2 regions of the Bacillus sp. C28GYM-DRY-1 genome follow, and region 1 is predicted to be linked to the other one. Evidence: predicted binding sites of a transcription regulator. Region 1 holds the regulator's gene; the other holds the start of a gene.
The links. The regulator LexA, encoded in region 1, represses DNA repair genes until DNA is damaged. The targets are predictions, from matches to a motif close to CGAACATATGTTCG.
Positions count from the first base shown of each region.

Region 1 (6,040 bases):
AAATGAATGACAAAGAACATTCACAGTCATTAGTGTAAACAATCCGATGTTGTTTACACTGGTATTTTTTGCTGACTGAAACTTTTTTGGGAAAAAGTCGTACATATGGATGATCAGCTTTCAAGGGGGAATGATTTGTGAAGGTAAAAGGAATCAACCATTTATTATTTTCAGTTTCTCATCTGTATACATCGATTGATTTTTATCAAAAAGTATTTGATGCCAAGCTTCTGGTAAAGGGAAAAACAACAGCATATTTTGATTTAAATGGCATATGGCTTGCGCTTAATGAAGAACCTGACATTCCGAGAAATGACATTAAGGCGTCTTATACCCATATTGCATTTACTATCGAAGATCATGAGTTTGAGAAAATGTCAGCGAAATTAAAAAGGCTTCATGTCAATATTCTGCCGGGCAGAGAACGAGATGAACGAGATCGAAAATCAATTTATTTTACCGATCCAGACGGTCACAAATTTGAATTTCATACAGGAACCCTTCAGGACAGGCTTCGTTATTATAAACAGGAGAAAAAGCATATGGATTTTTATGATTGAAACAACCTCTTGGTATTACACAGAACATGTACATAAATCTTATGAAAGGTTAAAATATGGAAAAGAAAGGATGTGATTGAAAATAAAAATCTTGGGCTTAACAGCAGTTTTGATGTGTTTTTTCGGCATTGGCAGTACCCACGTGTCAGCTTTAGATTTTGATCACAAAACAAACTTTATTTTAAATGACAGCACAAAATCGTTTGTTCTGGACAATATTAATGATGTTCCGGCGATCGACTATATTTTAGGCTATCAGTTGACGATCTTGGGAGCCAATACTTGCTCAGTTGAGATTAAACTTCAGCGAATGAGGCTTACGGGAGAATATACCACGCTGAGCACGAAGCAATTCAGCGGAAGCTGGTTTGATTTTAGCGCTCAGGATAAGGTTTCTATCGATCCATTTCACCGATACCGTATATTTGCAGAAGAACACTCAGAAAACTGCACAAGTGTTCGGGTAAAGGGCAGTTATGGTGTACAGTATTTACAATTTGATTGAAGCTCACGTTGATCAGGAGAGGTGAGCTGTTTTTTTTAGATTATGTTGAACTAAGTTTACTGTATACTAAATTTTCATTAAATTTCAATGTCGCGCTCCATAAATATACATGAAGCCGCGCTATTCCACGCCCTATGAGAATGAAACATTTTTCAAGAAAATAACGTCTAATATTTTAAACAACAATAACCTGATAAAAGTTTCCTGAAGGAAAGAAAATTTCTTGACTTCAACAATTATCCGGTGGATAATTATGGTGTAAACATGATGTTCTTTTCCCCTCCTATTCAGGCTCGCACCCAAAAGCCAGGGCGAGCCTGCTTTTTGTACAATAAACCCCCTCTCCGTAAAGGAAGAGGGGGTTATTTCATGCATTTGATAGATTAATAGGTTAATGGACGGTTCTGAACACGCCAATCACTTTCCCTAGAATACTGACATTCTGCAAGATGATAGGTTCCATCGTTGGGTTTTCAGGCTGTAAGCGAATGTGAGTATCCTCTTTATAGAAACGTTTAACCGTAGCTTCATCATCTTCTGTCATCGCAACTACAATTTCCCCGTTGTTCGCTGTATTTTGCTGTTTAACGATGACATAATCCTTATCGAGAATACCAGCATCAATCATGCTGTCTCCCATGATCTCCAACATAAATACATGCTCGTCCGGAGGAACCATACGATCAGGAAGCGGAAAATATTCTTCAATATTTTCTACTGCTGTAATAGGAGATCCCGCCGTGACTTTCCCGATGACGGGTACATTAACGATCTGACTTTGCGGAATGTCTACTTCTTCATCAAGGATTTCTATTGCTCTAGGTTTTGTCGGATCCCGTCTAATCAGCCCTTTTGTTTCCAAACGGGCCAAATGGCCGTGGACAGTTGAGCTGGACGCAAGCCCAACAGCCTCTCCGATTTCTCTCACGGAAGGCGGATATCCTTTTGATTTTACCTCTGCTTTAATAAAACGGAGGATATCTAGTTGCCTTTTTGATAGCTTCGTCATTTTTTGCACCTCAAAACGTCGATTTTAAGAAGATTATAGCATGATTTTCCTTACAGTACAAACATAGGTTCGAAAAAACAATTGACAGAAACGTTTGTTCGTATATACTGAAATTATAAAAAGGCGAACAAACATTCCTGTTGGAGGTTATGAGCATGAGTAAAGAATCTATTATTTTTGTTGGTCTATTCTCAGTGATTTTGAGCGCAGTTATCCTTTTGCTGTCATATACAAGCAGCGGTCAGGACCTTAATCAGTATGCTAAAATAGAAGTCCAGCAAGGCGACACACTTTGGTCAATTGCTGATCAGGTTGCAGATACAAAAAAGATAAACAAAAACGATTTTATTGAATGGGTAGCTGATAAAAATCATCTGCAGACGTCTGATATCCAGCCGGGAGACGAGCTGGTGATCCCATTGAAAAAAAAACATCAGGATGCATATGAATTAGCAACTGTAAGATAGAGAGGAAAGATAGAAAAAAAATGAAAGCACTCATATATGCCCGCGTAAGCACAAATAAAGAACAGCAGGAAACCTCATTAAAGCGGCAGGTGGAGGAGCTAACAGCCATTGCAGCAGAGAACGGCATGGAAGCCGTCAAAGTGATTTCTGAAAAAGCCAGTGGATACGAAATGGATCGGGACGGTGTATTTGAACTGCTGGATGAGATCAAGAATTCGGGTATTGATGTTATTTTGGTTCAGGATGAGACTAGGCTCGGTCGGGGAAATGCAAAAATTGCCCTGCTCCATTGTATCTACAGAGAAGGTGTGAAAGTCTATACAACGGCTCACAGAGGTGAATTGGAGTTATCGGAGGCTGATTCTATGGTGCTGGAGATCGTCAGCATAGTGGAAGAGTATCAGCGCAAAATTCACAACATGAAAATCAAGCGGGGAATGAAGCGTGCAGTAAAAAATGGCTTTAAACCGCAAAAAAACTTGAAAAACCAACATGAAAACAGCGGAAAAGATAGAATAGAGGTCCCAATCTCAGAGATTGTCCGCCTAAGAGCGAATAAACTGACGTTTGCAGAAATTGCGGCAACGCTAAGAGGGTTTGGCTATGATGTGTCTAAAGCTACCGTCCACCGGCGGTATCAAGAGTACATAGAGAATGATGAGACAGCCGAGTGAATAGGTTGTAAAACTCTTTTTGATCTAGTACTATATAGACAAAATGCAATAAAGGAGTTTAACATGATTTCAAACGCTAAAATTGCCAGAATTAATGAACTTGCTGCTAAAGCCAAAGCTGGCGTTATAACAGAAGAAGAAAAAGCCGAACAGCAAAAGCTCCGTCAAGAGTACTTAAAAGGTTTTCGCTCATCTATGAAAAACACGTTGAAAAGTGTGAAAATTATTGATCCAGAAGGCAATGATGTGACACCAGAAAAGCTAAAAAAAGAACAAAGAAATAACAAACTTCACTAATATGAGAGGAATACGGAAATATCGTATTCCTCTTTTGCATATACTATGAGCAAAACTCTTATGTGACAAAATTCAACAAGTTTCTCTCGAATTTAAGCTGAAACAGTTGAGAAAAAGTCGTCAGACATTTATGATGTAAGGGTACAACACATAGGAAGGGGATTTTTATGGATACAATTGAAAAGAAATCAGTTGCTACCATTCGCACACTCTCAATAGACGCTATTGAAAAAGCAAATTCTGGTCACCCAGGAATGCCAATGGGGGCTGCTCCAATGGCATACACGCTGTGGACAAAATTTATGAACGTAAGTCCGGCAAACCCTGGCTGGTTTAACCGTGACCGTTTTGTTTTATCTGCTGGACACGGATCAGCACTTTTATACAGCATGCTTCATTTAAGCGGGTTTGATCTTAGCATCGAAGATCTTAAGGGATTCCGCCAGTGGGGCAGCAAAACACCTGGACATCCAGAATTCGGGCATACTGCCGGTGTGGATGCCACAACAGGTCCGCTCGGACAAGGAATTGCCATGGCGGTCGGAATGGCTATCGCTGAACGCCATTTAGCGGAAACTTACAACCGCGATTCATTTAACGTAGTCGATCATTATACATACAGTATTTGCGGTGATGGTGATTTAATGGAAGGCATTTCTTCTGAAGCCGCTTCACTCGCAGGCCATCTTCAGCTTGGCCGTCTGATCGTATTATACGATTCTAATGACATCTCTCTGGATGGGGACCTTGACCGTTCATTCTCTGAAAACGTGAAACAGCGTTTTGAAGCAATGAATTGGGAAGTTCTTTATGTTGAGGATGGAAACAACATCGAAGAATTAACAGCAGCTATCGAAAAAGCACGCCAAAATGAAAAGAAACCTACATTAATTGAAGTGAAAACGACAATCGGTTTCGGTTCACCTAACCGTGCCGGCACATCCGGTGTTCACGGAGCTCCGCTTGGTAAAGAGGAAAGCAAGTTAACAAAAGAAGCTTATGCGTGGACATATGAAGAAGATTTCTACGTACCGGCAGAAGTATATGAGCATTTTGCTTCAGCGGTTAAAGAATCAGGAGAGAAAAAAGAACAGGAATGGAATGCTCAATTCGCTAAATATAAAGAAGTTTATCCTGAACTTGCTGAACAGCTTGAGCTGGCAATTAAAGGAGAGCTTCCGAAGGACTGGGATCAAGAGGTTCCTGTTTATGAAAAAGGAAGCAGCCTGGCATCCCGCGCCTCTTCCGGTGAAGTTCTCAACGGACTTGCGAAAAAAATTCCATTCTTTGTCGGAGGATCTGCTGACCTAGCGGGATCAAACAAAACGACAATTAAAAATGCCGGTGATTTTACAGCGGTTGATTACTCAGGCAAAAATTTCTGGTTCGGTGTTCGTGAATTTGCGATGGGCGCGGCCTTAAATGGTATGGCGCTCCATGGCGGACTGCGTGTATTCGGCGGAACTTTCTTTGTCTTCTCAGATTACCTGCGTCCGGCGATTCGCCTTGCAGCGTTAATGGGTCTTCCTGTCACTTATGTCTTCACACATGACAGTATTGCGGTAGGTGAAGATGGCCCGACGCACGAGCCTGTTGAACAGCTTGCTTCACTCCGTGCGATGCCTAATCTTTCCTTGATCCGTCCTGCAGACGGAAATGAGACAGCCGCAGCATGGAAGCTTGCAGTGCAAAGCACTGAACAGCCAACAGCGCTAGTGTTGACACGCCAAAACCTTCCAACGATTGACCAAACAGCTGAAGAAGCATTGGCAGGAGTGGAAAAAGGTGCATATGTCGTTTCTCAATCTAAAAACGAAACACCTGACGCTCTTCTTATCGCTTCAGGATCTGAAGTAGGTCTTGCGATTGAAGCACAAGCTGAATTGGCAAAAGAAAATATCGATGTTTCTGTTGTCAGCATGCCTTCAATGGACCGTTTCGATAAACAATCTGTTGAATACAAAAACACTGTCCTTCCTGCAGGTGTGAAAAAACGTCTTGCGATTGAGATGGGCTCATCATTTGGATGGGGCAAATACACAGGGCTTGAAGGAGACGTGCTCAGCATAGACCGATTCGGTGCATCTGCTCCTGGCGAAACCGTCATCAATGAATACGGCTTCTCAGTTCCAAACGTAGTGAGCCGAGTTAAAGCATTAATCAATAAGTAAAAGTCTTTTAAAGAGGATGAGTCAAATCATCCTCTTTTTCTTGTTTATCCGACAAAAATAGTATTGGCTGTTAAACAGTAATAGACAATTCTTTCTTTTCTTCTTTTGTATAATAGAGAGCAAATGAAATGCTGCTGGAAAAGGGGATGAAAAGATGGAACGTCACTATTATACGTATCTGATTAAAGAGGAGTTTGCTAATCACTATTTCGGGCGGGAATCGGTTATGTTTGAGCTGTTTCAAGACTATCATTGGACAAGCCTGACAAAGCAGCAGTATGAAATGACAGAGAAACAGATTCAATATATTACACAGCCTATTCCGATTTTACATATGCATCAGCGGTTAAAAATGAA
Region 1 covers NZ_JAUMKF010000001.1:287,780-293,819, forward strand. Annotated here, with positions in the region: gene fosM (FosM family fosfomycin resistance protein) at 138-560, shown strand; gene Q3W56_RS01490 (hypothetical protein) at 637-1,065, shown strand; gene lexA (transcriptional repressor LexA) at 1,457-2,074, opposite strand; gene yneA (cell division suppressor protein YneA) at 2,224-2,541, shown strand; gene Q3W56_RS01505 (YneB family resolvase-like protein) at 2,562-3,215, shown strand; gene Q3W56_RS01510 (DUF896 domain-containing protein) at 3,279-3,512, shown strand; gene tkt (transketolase) at 3,680-5,683, shown strand; gene sirA (sporulation inhibitor of replication protein SirA) at 5,838-6,040, shown strand, end outside.

Region 2 (6,040 bases), on a different contig from region 1:
CGGTTTGCTCCTTACATTGCCGAGGTATTTCCTGAGACGAAAGATGCCAAAGGAATGATCGAGTCTCCGCTTTTTGAAATGCAGCCTATGAAGGAAAAACTGGAAGCGGCATATCAGCAGCCATTTCCGGGAAGGTGGCTTTTAAAGTGCGACCATGAGCTTCCGATTTCAGGATCGATTAAAGCGCGGGGCGGGATTTATGAAGTTTTAAAGCATGCTGAAAAGCTGGCGCTCCAAGAAGGAATGCTACACGAATCGGATGATTACCGCATGCTACAGGAAGACCGATTTGCCGCGTTTTTCTCCCGCTATTCGATTGCTGTCGGTTCGACAGGAAATCTTGGATTAAGCATCGGCATCATCGGTGCAGCACTCGGATTTCGCGTGACAGTGCATATGTCCGCCGATGCTAAGCAGTGGAAAAAGGATCTCCTTCGCCAAAAGGGTGTCACTGTTCTGGAGTATGAATCAGATTACAGTGAAGCGGTGAAAGAAGGGAGACGGCAGGCGGAACAAGATCCATTTTGCTATTTCATTGATGATGAACACTCCCGTCAGCTGTTTCTAGGATATGCTGTTGCCGCCAGCCGTTTAAAAACGCAGCTCGACTGTATGGAAATACACCCAGGACCTGAAACGCCGCTGTTTGTGTATTTGCCTTGCGGTGTCGGCGGGGGGCCGGGCGGTGTGGCATTTGGGCTGAAACTTTTATATGGAGACCATGTTCATGTGTTTTTCGGGGAACCGACTCATTCACCATGTATGCTATTAGGGCTTTATTCCGGACTCCATGAGCAGATTTCTGTCCAGGATATCGGTTTGGATAATCGGACGGCTGCTGACGGGCTTGCTGTAGGGAGGCCGTCAGGGTTTGTCGGTAAGCTGATTGAACCGCTGCTGAGCGGCTGTTACACCGTAGAGGACGATACACTTTATGCCTTACTTCATATGCTGGCTATATCTGAAAGTAAATATTTAGAGCCCTCTGCTCTTGCCGGCATGTTCGGACCGATTCAGCTCTTTTCAACTGAAGAAGGAAGACGCTATAGTCAGAATGATAAGATGGAACATGCCGTACATGTCGTCTGGGGAACGGGGGGAAGCATGGTTCCAAAAGAAGAAATGGCTGCGTATAACCGAATTGGTGCGGATTTGCTGAAAAGCGAAATGAAAAAATAAGCAGACAGTGAAAGGGTTTTCCGTTACAATCTTTGTAAGGGTTTTAACCTTCAGAGAGTCAGGTGTAAACAGTGAAAAATAAAGAGCTTAATTTACATACTTTATATACAAAACACAATCGTGAGTCTTGGTCTGGCTTTGGGGGACATTTGTCGATTGCTGTTTCAGAAGAAGAGGCAAAAGCCGTGGAAGGGCTGAATGATTATCTATCTGTTGAAGAAGTGGAAACGATTTATATTCCGCTTGTTCGCCTGCTTCATTTGCATGTTAAGTCTGCAGCCGAACGCAATAAGCATGTCAATGTTTTTTTAAAGCACCCTCATTCAGCCAAAATTCCGTTTATTATCGGCATCGCCGGCAGTGTGGCAGTCGGAAAAAGCACGACGGCGCGGATATTGCAGAAGCTGCTTTCGCGTTTGCCGGATCGCCCTAAAGTGAGCCTTATCACGACAGATGGTTTTTTATTTCCTACAGCCGAGCTGAAAAAGAAAAATATGATGTCACGAAAAGGATTTCCTGAAAGCTATGATGTAAAATCGCTGCTCGAATTTTTGAATGACTTAAAATCAGGAAAAGACTGCGTAAAGGCCCCGGTATATTCCCATCTCACCTATGACCGCGAGGAAGGTGTGTTCGAGGTAGTAGACCAGGCCGATATTGTAATTATTGAAGGCATTAATGTTCTACAGTCACCCACCTTGGAGGATGACCGGAAAAACCCGCGTATTTTTGTTTCCGATTTCTTTGATTTTTCGATTTACGTGGATGCGGATGAAAGCCGGATTTTCACTTGGTATTTAGAGCGTTTTCGTCTGCTTCGGGAAACAGCTTTTCAAAATCCCGATTCTTATTTTCATAAATTTAAAGACTTGTCTGATCAGGAGGCTGATGAGATGGCTGCATCGATTTGGGAGAGTGTCAACCGGCCGAACTTATATGAAAATATTTTGCCGACTAAATTCAGGTCTGATCTCATTTTGCGAAAGGGAGACGGGCATAAGGTTGAAGAAGTGCTCGTAAGGAGGGTTTAATATCGTGCATCATATCGAACTGTATGTGTCTGATTTGGAAGCGTCTCGTCGGTTTTGGGGATGGTTCTTAAAAGAACTTGGCTATAAAGAGTATCAAAAATGGAGCTCAGGCATCAGTTGGAAGAAGGATTGTTTTTACCTTGTGATTGTGCAGGCGAAAGAGCCATTTCTAGAGCCGGAATACCACAGATGCCGTGTGGGGCTGAATCATCTCGCATTTCATGCTGAATCCAAGCTGCAAGTCGACTTGGTGACCGAAAAATTGATGGCAAAAGGCTATCGTGTGTTGTACCGAGATCGGCATCCTTTTGCCGGAGGAGACGGGCATTATGCAGTCTATTGTGAGGATCCGGACCGGATTAAGGTTGAGCTCGTTGCCCCGAGCAGTTAATCATGATCTTTGGATAAGCTGTTAAGCTCTTTCTCAATGCGATCCGCTGCGCTTTTCGGTTTTTCACATACTTGAAGCTTGAAACTACTGCAAGGATGACAGCTGCAACCATAATAAATACGCAAAGCTGAAATATGATATCGCCTACATTCATGTTCATCACCTCTGTTGAGGGAGAGATTGGTTCTATCCCGTTTTTTTATTTAAAGCGGCTTTTCCAGCCTGGTTTGGTGTTTTGTAATTCCCATTTTCATCTGCCGATAGGCGAACGCTAAAAATGGCAGGCCGAGCAGGGTGATGCCGCTCAGAATAGAAAAAATAAAAATCGGCCGGCCAGCGCCAAATAGGTCTATACATATCCCCCCGATCCAGGGGCCGATGACGTTTCCGAGTTGTGAAAAACCGATTGCCCCGAAATAAGTGCCTTTTAATCCTGGTTTTGCAATCTGGTCTACAAACAAATCCATCATAGAGAATAAAAGCACTTCGCCGATTGTAAATGTGACCACAATCAACACAAGTGACGAAACACCGTGTGATATGGTGAAAATGGCTATGCTGATACTAACCATCACATTACCGAGCATCAGGGAGCGAAGCGGCGAAAAACGTTTTGCGAAATGGACGATGGGAAATTGCGTCGCCAACACAACGATTGCGTTTAATGTCAGCATCAACCCATACAGCTTTGTTCCATTGCCGATCAAGGGGTTCTGCGCCATGTACTGCGGGAATGTCGAACTGAATTGTGAGTAGCCGAAGGTGCATAGCGTAATACCGACCAAAGCAATTGTAAAAAGATGATCCTTTTGTGTCACCATAAACGCTTCCCGCACGCTCATATTTCGGGGTTGGTCTGATGCTGCTGATGAAGAGTGTTTTTTAAATTGGATGGCAAGCATGAGTCCATATAGTCCGTAAATGACTGCAGGCACCAAAAAGGATGCGGTCGATTGCGATGAGCCGAAATACAGGCCGAGGACCGGTCCGAAGACAACGCCGATATTAATAGCTGCATAGCGTAAATTAAAAACAAGCAGTCTCGTTTTTTCTTCTGTCATATCAGACAGCAAGGCCTTTGAAGCAGGCTCGAACAGTGATTTGCAAAGACCGTTTAATGCGTTTACCACAAAAAACATCCAGAGATGAGATGCCGCCGCAAAGCCTGCAAATACCAGCATCCAGCCGAAAATGGACATTAGCATCATGTTTTTTCTGCCGAATTTGTCTGAGATATATCCGCCGTAAAAGCTTGCAAGGATGCCGACTGATGAGCTTGCGGCGATGACCAGCCCTGCATAGGAAGCAGATGCGCCTTGGACGGCTGTTAAATAAATCGCTAAAAAAGGAATGCTCATCGATGTTGCCATTCTGCCGAAAATGGTTCCGATTATAATTGTCCAGCTGATGGGGTGGATATCTTTCCATTTCTTCATGAATCGTATTCTCTCCTGTATGTAAGAATCTTTTTCTATCATATATGAAAAAATTTCCTTCTCCAATAGGGAATTCAAAATATTTTGTTATTGACATTCACTATAAAACATGGCTGATTGTATGGCTTGGAGGAGGTGGACGGAGCTGACGGAGTTTCCATCGGTTGGCTTTGAGGTTAAAGTATTCGGAAGGAAAATGACGATATGTCCGGCGCTTATGTCTGTGGTGAACAATATTAGTTGATGCTGGAATGCCGGGGTATTTCAAAGTGATTCGCAGAATATGGAAGTGAACGGATGTCCGTTGGTATTTGAGTTTCACCCATCCAGATGTGGGTCATTAAGTTTCAGAAAGGCTCAGTGATGCCGGACATGAAGTCAAAATTAGCGCTGAAAACGACATTAGCCGCAGACCAGAGATCCGGCCGTGTCTCATCTAATTAATAATGAAAATAAAGTGTATGACGCGTGAATAGACAGTTTTGAGGGGCGTTACGTTTCTGGCCACCGATCAAGAGAACAGCCCTTGGTTTGTGATATAGTCATAAATGATATCTTCTATATGCGCATGCAGATCCTCATCAGGTTCTTCATTCCATCTCTCTTCTAAGGCTGCTTTCAGGCTTTGTTTTTCATACGGGCTTAACGGATCTATGGCAACATTTCTGCCGTATTGACGCAGTGCCTGTCCCATCATTTTTTCGGCAAATTTCTCCATCATGACTCTCCTATCTTTATGCTTCGCTTTTATTCTACTAAATGTTTTTCTTCTCTCAAACCCTTGGATCATATTTTCTGTCAGACAAGAATCATTTACCAGTATGAAACGAACATATTTTCGCATATAATAGAAAAAGCGAACATAAGTTCTTTTTAGAGGTGTGTATAATGAAAGAAAAAGTGATTTTTCTCGTTGACATGCAATCGTTTTATGCATCTGTAGAGAAAGCGGAAAATCCACATTTAAAAAATAGGGCCGTCATTGTTTCGGGTGACCCTGAAAAAAGGGGCGGAGTCGTATTGGCTGCCTGCCCGTTGGCGAAACAAAAGGGTGTGGCGAATGCTTCACGGCTATGGGAGGCTCAGGAAAAGTGCCCGGAAGCTATTGTGCTCCGGCCCCGTATGCAGCGTTATATTGATGTATCACTGCAAATTACGGCCATTTTAGAGGAATATACAGACCTTGTAGAGCCGTATTCCATTGATGAACAGTTTATGGACATTACAGGCAGCCAGAAGCTGTTTGGGACGCCGGAAGAGATCGCACACAGCATTCAGGGCAGAATCATGCGGGAGATCGGTGTTTATGCGCGGGTCGGAATCGGTCCTAATAAAGCGCTAGCCAAAATCGCGTGCGACAATTTTGCCAAAAAAAATAAGAACGGTATTTTTACCTTAACGAAAGAAAATATGAAAACCGAAATGTGGCCGCTTCCGGTGGGCAGCATGTTTGGCGTGGGGAGCCGCATGAAGCATCATTTAAACCGGATGGGCATCAGCACGATTGGCGGGCTCGCGGCTTTTCCGCTCGATCTTTTAAAAAAGAAATGGGGCATTAATGGCCACGTGCTGTGGATGACGGCGAACGGGATCGACTATTCCCCTGTATCAACTTCGTCTCTGGACGGACAAAAGGCGATTGGCCATGGAATGACTCTCCCGAAAGACTATGAACAATTTGACAAAGAAATCAAAGTCGTGCTGCTGGAACTGAGTGAAGAAGTGTGCAGGCGAAGCCGAAACGCCGGGGTAAAGGGGGAGACGGTGTCAGTGAGCTGCCGGGGTGCTGATTTTGATTGGCCAACGGGCTTCAACCGGCAGGTGAAGCTGGCGGAGCCGACTAATTCTACCAAGGATGTATATGAGGCTGTATGCCGGCTGTTTCTTACGTTTTGGGACGGGAAGCCTGTCCGCCGCCTTGGGGTCAATTTGTCTCAGCTCTCCACTGATGATATATGGCAGCTCGATTTATTTCAGGATTATGCAAAGAAAATGAGCCTTGG
Region 2 covers NZ_JAUMKF010000011.1:124,261-130,300, reverse strand. Annotated here, with positions in the region: gene dsdA (D-serine ammonia-lyase) at 1-1,179, shown strand, start outside; gene coaA (type I pantothenate kinase) at 1,251-2,210, shown strand; gene Q3W56_RS12775 (VOC family protein) at 2,215-2,601, shown strand; gene Q3W56_RS12770 (MDR family MFS transporter) at 2,805-4,037, opposite strand; gene Q3W56_RS12765 (YqzH family protein) at 4,549-4,755, opposite strand; gene Q3W56_RS12760 (DNA polymerase IV) at 4,923-6,040, shown strand, end outside.
Region 2: the regulator LexA is predicted to act here: its motif matches at 4,865-4,878, upstream of Q3W56_RS12760 (DNA polymerase IV).